One region of the Blastococcus sp. SYSU D00820 genome, then DNA from elsewhere that is predicted to be linked to it. Evidence: predicted binding sites of a transcription regulator. Region 1 holds the regulator's gene; each other region holds the start of a gene.
The links. The regulator LexA, encoded in region 1, represses DNA repair genes until DNA is damaged. The targets are predictions, from matches to a motif close to TCGAACANNTGTTCGA.
Positions count from the first base shown of each region.

Region 2: the regulator LexA is predicted to act here: its motif matches at 2,123-2,138, upstream of ACI79R_RS10370 (DUF6504 family protein).
Region 3: the regulator LexA is predicted to act here: its motif matches at 1,807-1,822, upstream of ACI79R_RS00670 (replicative DNA helicase).

Region 1 is NZ_JBJGZW010000019.1:44,037-47,305, forward strand. It holds gene ACI79R_RS17980 (hypothetical protein) at 1-584, opposite strand, end outside; gene ACI79R_RS17985 (LysM peptidoglycan-binding domain-containing protein) at 713-1,255, opposite strand; gene lexA (transcriptional repressor LexA) at 1,492-2,271, shown strand; gene ACI79R_RS17995 (hypothetical protein) at 2,341-3,269, opposite strand, start outside.
Region 2 is NZ_JBJGZW010000007.1:114,672-117,940, reverse strand. It holds gene ACI79R_RS10380 (DNA polymerase III subunit alpha) at 1-1,196, opposite strand, end outside; gene ACI79R_RS10375 (SAV_6107 family HEPN domain-containing protein) at 1,193-1,705, opposite strand; gene ACI79R_RS10370 (DUF6504 family protein) at 1,705-2,031, opposite strand; gene ACI79R_RS10365 (YbaK/EbsC family protein) at 2,285-2,803, shown strand; gene ACI79R_RS10360 (GNAT family N-acetyltransferase) at 2,800-3,269, shown strand, end outside.
Region 3 is NZ_JBJGZW010000001.1:144,223-147,491, forward strand. It holds gene rpsF (30S ribosomal protein S6) at 1-47, shown strand, start outside; gene ACI79R_RS00655 (single-stranded DNA-binding protein) at 50-535, shown strand; gene rpsR (30S ribosomal protein S18) at 639-875, shown strand; gene rplI (50S ribosomal protein L9) at 887-1,333, shown strand; gene ACI79R_RS00670 (replicative DNA helicase) at 1,920-3,269, shown strand, end outside.

The DNA of each region.
Region 1 (3,269 bases):
AGGACCCCGGTGTCGGCAGCGCGGTGCCGGCCACCGTGGGCCGGGGCGCGGTGACGGCCGGCCGCGTCGTCGCCGCAGCGGACGGCGGGGAACTCCGCGGTCAGGTCGGCACCGTGCCGGCGCCGCCGCTCGGCGCGTGGCGCGGGCTCCGACCCCGCCGGGGCGGACCGGCGGCCGGCCGGGCGGCCGTCGGCGGCCAGCAGCTCCCGGAGGGCGGCGCGGCTCATGACCACGGTCGCCGGGTGCAGCTCCTCGGCCCGGACAGCGGCCGACGGGGTCACGGGCGCGGCGACGACCACCGGGACATCCACCTGCGCGACCTCGACCTGCGGGGCCTCGACCCGGCGGGCATCGGTCGCCGAGGTCTCGGCCGCGGGCGGCTGCGGCAGCCGGACGGCGGTCAGGTCGATCCAGGACGTGCGTTCCACCCCGTCGACGACCGACCGCACCTGCGCCTGGGCGACGCCGCCCTCGTGCCGCCAGCCGAGCATGGAGCCCGGCCGCCAGGTGCCGGCCTCCTCGATCTCGACGTCGAACGACGATCGGGCGAAGGCCGCTGCTCGGCCGTCCTGGGTGTTCCGCACGTCGAGGACGCTAGGTCGCCGACCCCCAGGACCCGGCGCAGGACGGGGCGCGGAGGGTTGACGAAGATCAGCGACGAGGATTGTGGGTGTGTGGTCGTCCACACCCCGGGACGCCCGCCGACGGCCGGTCACGGCAGCTGGAGGACCTGGCCGGGCACGAGCACCGCGCCCTCGAGGTCGTTGAGCTCCTCGATCGCGTCGACGACGGCCCGCACGTCGGCCTCACCGCCGGACACCTCGGTCGCGATGGACCACACCGTGTCGCCCGGCTGGACGACGACGCTCTCCCCGCCGGCGAGCTCCAGACCGGCCCCCGCTCCGCCGCCGACCACCTCGGAGACCAGGACCGCCGCTCCCACGCCCGCGACGATGCCCAGCGCGGCCACCAGGCGGCGCCCGCGCCGGGTCAGCCGCAGCGGTGCCGGGCCCGCGGGTGCGGCGCACCCGCCGCGCACCGGCCGCGGCGCGCCGGCCAGGCGCACCGGGCGGCCACCCGGCCGGGCGGCGGGGCGGGCCGCCCCCGCGTCGACCTCCCGCCCGGCCGGCCGGGCGGGCACCGCCCGCACGACCGGCGGAGGCGGCAGGAGCCGGAGCGGGGGGCGGCCGGGAGCCGCCGGCACCGGGACCTCCACCGGCACCAGGGGGACCTGCTGACGCACGCTCGCCGCCACGGCTTCTCCTCGCTCCGCCCGGCACCCCGGGCACTCCCTCGATCGAACGCGCGTTCGATCGAACGTCCGTACGAAGTCCTACCGCATGCCGCCGACAGAAACGACCCGACACGGCCGGACTTCGAACGTGTGTTTGAAACCGGCGCCGCGAGGCGCTACCGTCCGACCGGGACCCGCGCCGGCGCAGCCGCCGGCGTCGACGACGGGCCGCGGGGTGCGGCCGGCGAGGAGGAGACGTGGCGGGCACGAGCAGTTCAGCGGGCGGTGACGGCTCCGGCCGGAGCGGCCGCGGGAGCGCGCCGGTGGCCGAGGCGGCGCCGTCCGCCCAGGTCCGCACCTTCCCCGACCGGGGCGAGGCCGGCGACGGGCTGACGCAGCGTCAGCGCCGCGTGCTGGAGGTCATCCGTGACTCGATCGAGCGCCGCGGCTACCCGCCGTCGGTCCGCGAGATCGGCGAGGCGGTCGGCCTCTCGTCGGCGTCCTCGGTCGCCCACCAGCTCACGGTGCTGCAGAAGAAGGGCTGGCTGCGGCGCGATCCCAACCGCCCGCGCGCCCTCGACGTCCGGCTGCCGGGCGAGCTGGCCGCCGCCGAGTCGGCCCCGGCCGCCGCACCGGCGCCCGCCGGGGAGGAGACCGGTTCCGCACCCACGTACGTGCCGCTGGTGGGCCGGATCGCCGCCGGTGGCCCGGTGCTCGCCGAGCAGGCCGTGGAGGACGTCTTCCCACTGCCGCGCGAGCTGGTCGGCGAGGGCACGCTCTTCATGCTCAAGGTCGCCGGCGACTCGATGGTCGAGGCCGCGATCTGCGACGGCGACTGGGTGGTCGTCCGCCAGCAGCCGACCGCCGAGAACGGCGAGATCGTCGCCGCCATGCTCGACGGCGAGGCCACGGTGAAGACCTACAAGCGCCGGGACGGGCACGTGTGGCTGCTGCCGCACAACCCCGCCTACGAGCCGATCCCCGGCGACGAGGCCACCATCCTGGGTCGCGTGGTCACGGTGCTGCGCCGCGTCTGACCCGCCTCGGCATCGCCCAGGGCCCCCGTCCGCCGTCGGCGACGGGGGCCCTGTCGTGGGCGGGTGGGGCTACTCCACCTTGCGCCGGCGCAGCTTGCCGCCCAGCCAGACGAGCAGGCCCGCCACGGCGGCAGCCGTGAGCGCGGCCGGCAGCGGGTTCACGCCGGACTCGCTGCCGGCGAGGGCGTCGGCCAGGGAGTCGTCCCCCGGTGCCGCGGCAGGGCTGTCGGCCGCGGGAACCGGGACGAGCACCAGGTCGCTGGGCAGCCCCTCGCTGGCCACGACCAGCCGGCCGTCGGGGGCCACGGAGATCGCCTCGCCCTGCGGGGAGGGCGGCAGCGCGACCCGCACCGGATCGGTCGCCAGGGCCGCGGCGACGTCGGAGCCGGACAGCGGCCAGACGTAGGCGTCGGTGTAGGTCCGCAGCGCCACCCAGCGCCCGTCCGCGGAGACCGCACCGCCGGTCACCATGAGCTGGCCGGCGCGCCCCACCGGCCCGCCGGCCGTCCCGGTGAGCATCAGCTCGACGGTGCCGACCCGCTCGAGGCCGACGACACCGTTCTCGACGAGGGAGGAGACCGGGCGGTAGACGCCGCTGGCGCCCAGGAACTCCTTGGTGACCACGTACGGGGTCCCGTCGGGGGCGAGCAGCAGCGCCTCGGCGTCGTGCGGCCCGTCGGGATAGGTCAGCCGGTGCACTCCGGCGGAGCCGTCCGGGCGGAGCGCGATCAGGGCGACGGTCGACCGGTTGCCGCGGTTGTCGCCGGTGTCGGCGATCCAGACGGTCCCGTCCGCGGCGACGGCCAGGTCCTCCGGGTCGTAGGGGTCCACGGCAGCGGTGTGCACGTCGACGACCTGGCAGCCGGCGTCGAGGGCGTAGACCTCGACCTGGCCGCCGCCGTCGTTCATCACCAGGACCGCGCCGCCGGTGCCGGCGACCAGCCCGGAGATCTCCCCCAGCCGGGGGTCGGTGATCTGGCACTGCGTCTGCGGCGCGG
Region 2 (3,269 bases), on a different contig from region 1:
GCGACGGTGAGGAAGTAGGACGGGTAGCCCAGCTGCTCGATGACGGCCAGCTCCTCCTCCAGCCGCCGCTCCACCTCGGTGCTGCGGCCCATCCCGCGCCGGCCCAGGCCCGCCTCGCAGCGGGCCCGCAGCACCTGCGCCGGGCTCATCCCCTGCTCGGCGGCGGTGGTGACCACGTCGAGCTCGGGATAGCGGACGGTGCCGATGCCGAGGTCCTCCCGGACGTCGACCGCACACTGCTCGGCCAGCCGGGCGGTGCGCTCCAGCAGCCGGAGGGCGGCGTCGCGGTCGGGGCCGACGAGGTCCTCGGCGACCTCGGCCATCTCCTTGCCCGACTTCAGGTAGCCCTCGGCGGTGCGCCGGTCGACGTGCCGCTGGTCGAGGGCGACCAGCCGCCGGGAGGCGTCGAGGACGTCGGCGGTGGGCGCGTCGAGGGCGTCGACGTAGCGGACGGCGTTGCTCAGCACCACCGGGACGCCGGCCTCCGCGGCGAACCGCAGCATCGCCTGGGCACGGGAGCGGTCCCCCCGGCCGCGGTGGTGCACCACCTCCAGCGCCAGCTGCCCCGGGCCGAACACCGACCGCCAGGCGGCCAGCCGCGCGGCGGCGACGTCGGCCCGGCCGGCGGCCAGCGCCCGCCCGACCGGGGAGTCCGGCCCGAGCAGGGCGACCAGGCCCAGCGGGTGCTCGGCGGCCAGCGCCAGCGAGCTGACCGGCTCGCCACGGGTGCCGCGCAGGTGCGTGGCGCTGGTGAGCCGGCACAGCGACCGCCACCCCTCGCCGTCCCGGGCCAGGAAGGTGACCCGCGGCAGCCGCGGGTCGACGCTGGCCCCGCCCCGGGCCGGGGACCGGCGCCCGCGCGCGGCGGCACCGCCGGGCTCCTCCGGCGGGCCGGGGCGGCGCGACCGGTGCCGCGGCCCCGACGGCCCCTCCCCCAGCACGTGCGCCAGCGCCGGCGGGACGGCGGTGTCGACCGTCGGGGTGACCGCGAGGTCGACCCCGAACAGCGGCCGGATGTCGGCCGACCGGCAGGCCAGGGCGAACTTGACCGCGCCGTAGAGCCCGTCCCGGTCGGTCAGGGCCAGCGCCCGCATGCCGTGCTCGGCGGCACGCGCGACGAGGTCGGCCGGGTGGTTGGCCCCGTACTGCATGGAGTAGCCCGAGGCGACGTGCAGGTGGACGAAGGGGTCGGTCACCTCCGGCGGGAGGTGCCGCGCGGGGTGGCGCCCCGCGAGGTGGTGCCCCGGTGCGCGGTGCCCCCGACGACCCGGGGCCGCGGAGCGGGCTCGGGCGTGGCGGCCAGGCAGCTCTCGACCACGGTGAGGAAGGCAGCGACGTCCCGGACCAGGTCGTCGGCCTCCCGCTCGGTGACCGCGTGCGACAGCCCGGCCTCCGCCGCCGCCCGCTTGGCGGCGCCGGCGGCGAAGAAGGTGGCCCACTCCCCCAGCTCGGGGGCGACCTCGCCGAGCAGCACCCAGGCGCTGCGCGGCCGCCGCCGGCCGGACTCCGGGCGGGTGCGGGCGGCCAGCACCGCCGCGGCGCCGCGCAGCGCACCGAGGTGGGCGGTGGCGTAGCGCTGCCGCACGTCGGTCGTCGCCTGCGCCTCGGCCAGCCCGCGGTGGGCCTGGTCGAGCAGCTGGGCGGCGGCCACGGGCACCGGCGGGGGCAGGGGCAGCTGGTCGGCCACGGCGTACACGGCGCCCATCAGTCGTGCACCCGCACGAGCGACCAGCGGTTGTCCGCGGCGTCCCAGCACAGGTCGTAGACACCGGCGAAGCTCATCCGCGACCGGCCGGCGCGCACGGCCTCCAGCCGCCACACCTCGCGGGGGGCGACCAGGTCGGCCGAGGCCCCCTCGCCCGGGGCTCCCGCACGCCGCCACCACGGTGGGGTCTCCACCCAGGAGTCGAGCAGCTCGCCGACGACGTACCGGGACTGCCCGCGCCAGAACTGCACCGGACCGAGGGGCCCCCGCTCCACCTGGACCTCCTCGCCGACCCGACCACCGACCCCGTCCAGCACCCGGCTCATGTCCACTCCCCACCGCTGTCGCACCCGGCGCGCCGGCCCGACCCGCACCGCGGGTGGGGAAGGACCCGGCCGGCGCGGAGAGCGACGCAGTTCGAACGCCTGTTCGAACACGTCGAGTACACCCGACCCCCGAGCCGCCGTCAAGCCGGACGCGCCCCGGCGCGCCGGCCCCGTGGGTCCGGCGGGCGGAGGGCAGCCCGGGGTCGCGGTCCCGCCCGGCGCACCCGCCCCCGGCCGGTGGCAGGATCGGGACATGAGCCGACCCGAGCACCCCCGGGTGGCCGAGATCGCCCGCCTCCTCGCCGAGGCCGGCGCGACCGGCGAGGTGCGCGAGCTCCCCGACAGCGCCCGCACCGCCGCCCTGGCCGCGGCGCAGCTCGGCGTGCCGGTCGGGGCGATCGCCAACAGCCTCGTCTTCGACGTCGGCGGCGAGCCCCTCCTGGTGCTCACCAGCGGCGCCCACCGGGTCGACACCGACGCGGTCGCCCGGCTGCTCGGCGTGCCCGAGGTCCGGGTGGCCCGGCCGGAGTTCGTGCGGGAGCACACCGGCCAGCCGATCGGCGGGGTCGCCCCCATCGGCCACCCGGCGCCCATCGGCACCCTCGTCGACGTCGAGCTGGCCCGCTTCCCCGAGGTGTGGGCGGCCGCCGGCCACCCCCGCACCGTCTTCCCCACCACCTACGACGAGCTCCTGCGGCTCACCGAGGGCACACCCGCCGAGGTGGGTCCCGGACCGTCGGAGACGGCCTTCCCCGAGGCGGTACGCGCATGACCGGCACCACCCCCGCGACACGGGTCACCGAGCTGCCCACCCGGTGGATGCGCGACCACATGCACGAGGCGCTGTCCATCTACGGCGCGGCGATGGGCTACTCCCCCTCGGTGGTCGCCGGCCGCTACGGCTACGCCATCCAGCACACCGAGCGCACCGGCTTCCGTGCCGTGGGCGCCTTCGCCGAGGGGCCCGACGGGGAGCACCTGGTCGGCTTCGGCTACGGCTACGAGGTGGCGCCCGGCCAGTGGTGGCACGACCAGGTGCGCGCCGCGCTGGACCGGCGGACCGCCAAGCGCTGGCTGCCCGGCGCGTTCGAGGTGTGCGAGCTGCACGTCCACCCCGACTACCAGAGCCGCGGCCTGGGCCGGCAGCTGCTGCACGCCCTGTGCGCCGACCTGCCCAACCCGGTCGCGCTGCTGTCCACCCCGGACGCCGACACCAAGGCCTTCCGCCTGTACCACGC
Region 3 (3,269 bases), on a different contig from region 1:
ACGAGTCGGTCCTGCGCACGAAGCTGATGCGGCCCGAGGTCCACTGACCATGGCCGGCGAGACCGTCATCACCGTCATCGGCAACCTGACCTCCGACCCGGAGCTGCGGTTCACGCCGTCGGGGGCCGCGGTCGCCAACTTCACCGTCGCCTCCACCCCGCGGACGTTCGACCGTCAGTCGCAGGAGTGGAAGGACGGCGAGGCGCTGTTCCTCCGTTGCAACGTGTGGCGCCAGGCGGCGGAGAACGTCGCCGAGTCGCTCACCCGCGGCTCGCGCGTCATCGTCTCCGGCCGCCTCAAGCAGCGCTCCTTCGAGACGAAGGAGGGCGAGAAGCGCACCGTCGTCGAGCTCGAGGTCGACGAGGTGGGCCCCTCGCTGCGCTACGCCACCGCCAAGGTCACCAAGGCCCAGCGCGGTGAGGGTGGCGGCGGTTTCGGCGGCGGCGGCGGTGGTGGCGGCTTCGGTGGCGGCGGCGGGGGCGCGAGCGACCCGTGGTCGACGCCCGCCGGTCCGTCGGACGAGCCGCCCTTCTGAGCAAGGACCCCCTCGCTCCCCACGTCTGGCTCCGCTCGGCGTGGGCCCCTGCGAGGGGGCCGACACAGCCTTTCCCTGAATCACGTCGTACCTGGAGAACCCAGTGCCCAAGCCCCCCGTCCGGAAGCCCAAGAAGAAGGTCTGCCAGTTCTGCAAGGACAAGGTGACCTACGTCGACTACAAGGACACGACCCTGCTGCGGAAGTTCATCTCCGACCGCGGCAAGATCCGTGCCCGCCGCGTGAGCGGCAACTGCAGCCAGCACCAGCGTGATGTCGCGACCGCCGTGAAGAACAGCCGCGAGATGGCGCTGCTCCCCTACACCTCCACGGCGCGCTGACCATGAGCACGATGAAGCTGATCCTGACCCAGGAGGTCACCGGTCTCGGTTCCTCCGGTGACACCGTCGAGGTGAAGGGCGGCTACGGCCGCAACTACCTCCTGCCCCGCGGCCTGGCGATCGTCGCCACCCGCGGTGCCGAGAAGCAGGTCGAGTCCCTGCGCCGGGCGCGCGCCGCCCGCGAGGTGCGCTCGCTGGACGAGGCCAAGACCGTGGCCGGCCAGCTCACCGGGCTGACCGTCCGCGTCCCGGCCCGCGCCGGCGACGGCGGCCGCCTGTTCGGTCGCGTCACCACCGCCGACGTCGTCAACGCCGTCGTCGCCGCGGGTGGCCCGGAGCTGGACCGCCGTCGCGTCGAGCTGCCCAGCAGCATCAAGACCACGGGCCAGCACACGGTCACCGTCCGCGTGCACCCCGAGGTGAGCACCCAGCTGGCCATCGAGGTCGTCGCCGGCTGAACCCGTCCCTGCCGCACCGGCAGGGACGCGCAGTACCCCTGGGAGGGGCGTCGGACTCCGGTCCGGCGCCCCTCTCGGCGTTCGTGGGGCCCGGCCGCCGCCCGTGGAGGGGGGCCGCGCGGGTTCCCGGCGGCCTGGTGAGCGGGTTGTGGAGAACTCCCTGCCTGTGACTTGTGGGGCGGGTGCTCCCCGGCTCGCGACACGCCGGGGCGCGACACCACGATTTCTCGCGCTTTTCTCCCGTCCACAGCCCGTGCGTCGTCTTCGCGCTGGTCAGCCGCGAGCTGGGGACGGCGGGACGCCGTCGTCCCCCGACTCCTCCACATGTCGACATGCCTGTGTCCACCGACTTGTCCACAAGTTGTGCAGAACGGCGTGCACATCGGTGTTGGACGGGTCCGTCCCCACTTCCTAACGTCCTCTCCGGCTACCACGCGGCACCGGAACTGTCGGTGCCCCCCGGTAGGACTGGCACGAACACACGTTCGAGTCAGGCGTACAGCGTTTCTGGTGCTCCCCCACCAGGCCCGGCCGCAGCGGCCAGGGCCTCGCGGGTGCGCGCCGGTGAGTGGATGGAGGAACCGACGTGGCGGTGGCCGACGACTTCAGCCGGCCGCAGGCGACGGCGCCGGAGTACGACCGGCAGCCGCCGCAGGACGTCCAGGCGGAGCAGTCCGTGCTCGGCGGCATGCTGCTGAGCAAGGATGCGATCGCGGACGTCGTGGAGGTGCTGACCGGCGCGGACTTCTACCGGCCCGCGCACCAGGTGATCTTCGACTGCATCCTCGACCTCTACGGGCGCGGTGAGCCGGCCGACGCGATCACCGTCGCCGCCGAGCTCAACCGCACCGACCAGCTGTCCAAGATGGGCGGCGCGGTCTACCTGCACACGCTGATCGCCTCCACGCCGACCGCGGCCAACGCCGGCTACTACGCCGCCATCGTGGCCGAGCAGGCCGTCCTGCGGCGGCTGGTGGAGGCCGGCACCCGCGTGGTGCAGCTGGGCTACGGCGCCGCGGGCGGCCGGGGCGACGTCGACGACATCGTCGACCGCGCCCAGCAGGAGATCTACGACGTCACCGAGAAGCGGATGAGCGAGGACTACTCCCGCCTCGAGGACGTCCTGCAGCCGACGATGGACGAGCTCGACGCGATCGCCTCCCGGGGCGGCACCGCGCGCGGCGTCCCGACCGGCATCCGCGATCTCGACGAGCTCACCAACGGCCTGCAGGCCGGGCAGATGGTGGTCATCGCGGCCCGGCCCGGTGTGGGCAAGGCGCTCGCACTCGACACCCCCATCGCCACGCCCTCCGGCTGGACCACCATGGGGGAGATCCGGGTCGGCGACCGCGTGCTGGGCTCCGACGGGCGCCCCACCACCGTCGTCGCGGCCACGGACGTGATGACCGGCCGGCCCTGCTACGAGGTGCACTTCTCCGACGGGTCGGTGATCGTCGCCGACGCCCAGCACCAGTGGCTCACCGAGGACCGCGCCAGCCGCAAGAGCGCGCAGGCCGCGCGGGTCGGCTACAGCCGTCACCGCAGCCAGCGCACCGTCGCCGCCGTCCGCACCACCGAGGAGCTCGCCCGCACCGTCCGGCTGGCGACCAGGGACGCCCGGCTCAACCACAGCGTCACCAACGCCGCACCCCTGGACCTGCCGGAGGCCGACCTGCCGCTGCCGCCCTACGCGCTGGGCGTCTGGCTCGGCGACGGCACGTCGGAGGCGGCGCACTACACGAGCGCCGACCCGGAGATCGCGGCGTACATCGAGGCCGAGGGTCTCGTGGTCACCCCGCTCGCGAGCGACCGCCGGTACGCGCTGCGGCTGCCGGTCCCGGACGGTGGCGAGGGCGACGACCGCACCGTCACGGGTCTGCTGCGCTCGCTCGGCGTCCTGGGCGACAAGCACATCCCCACGGCCTACCTGCGCGCC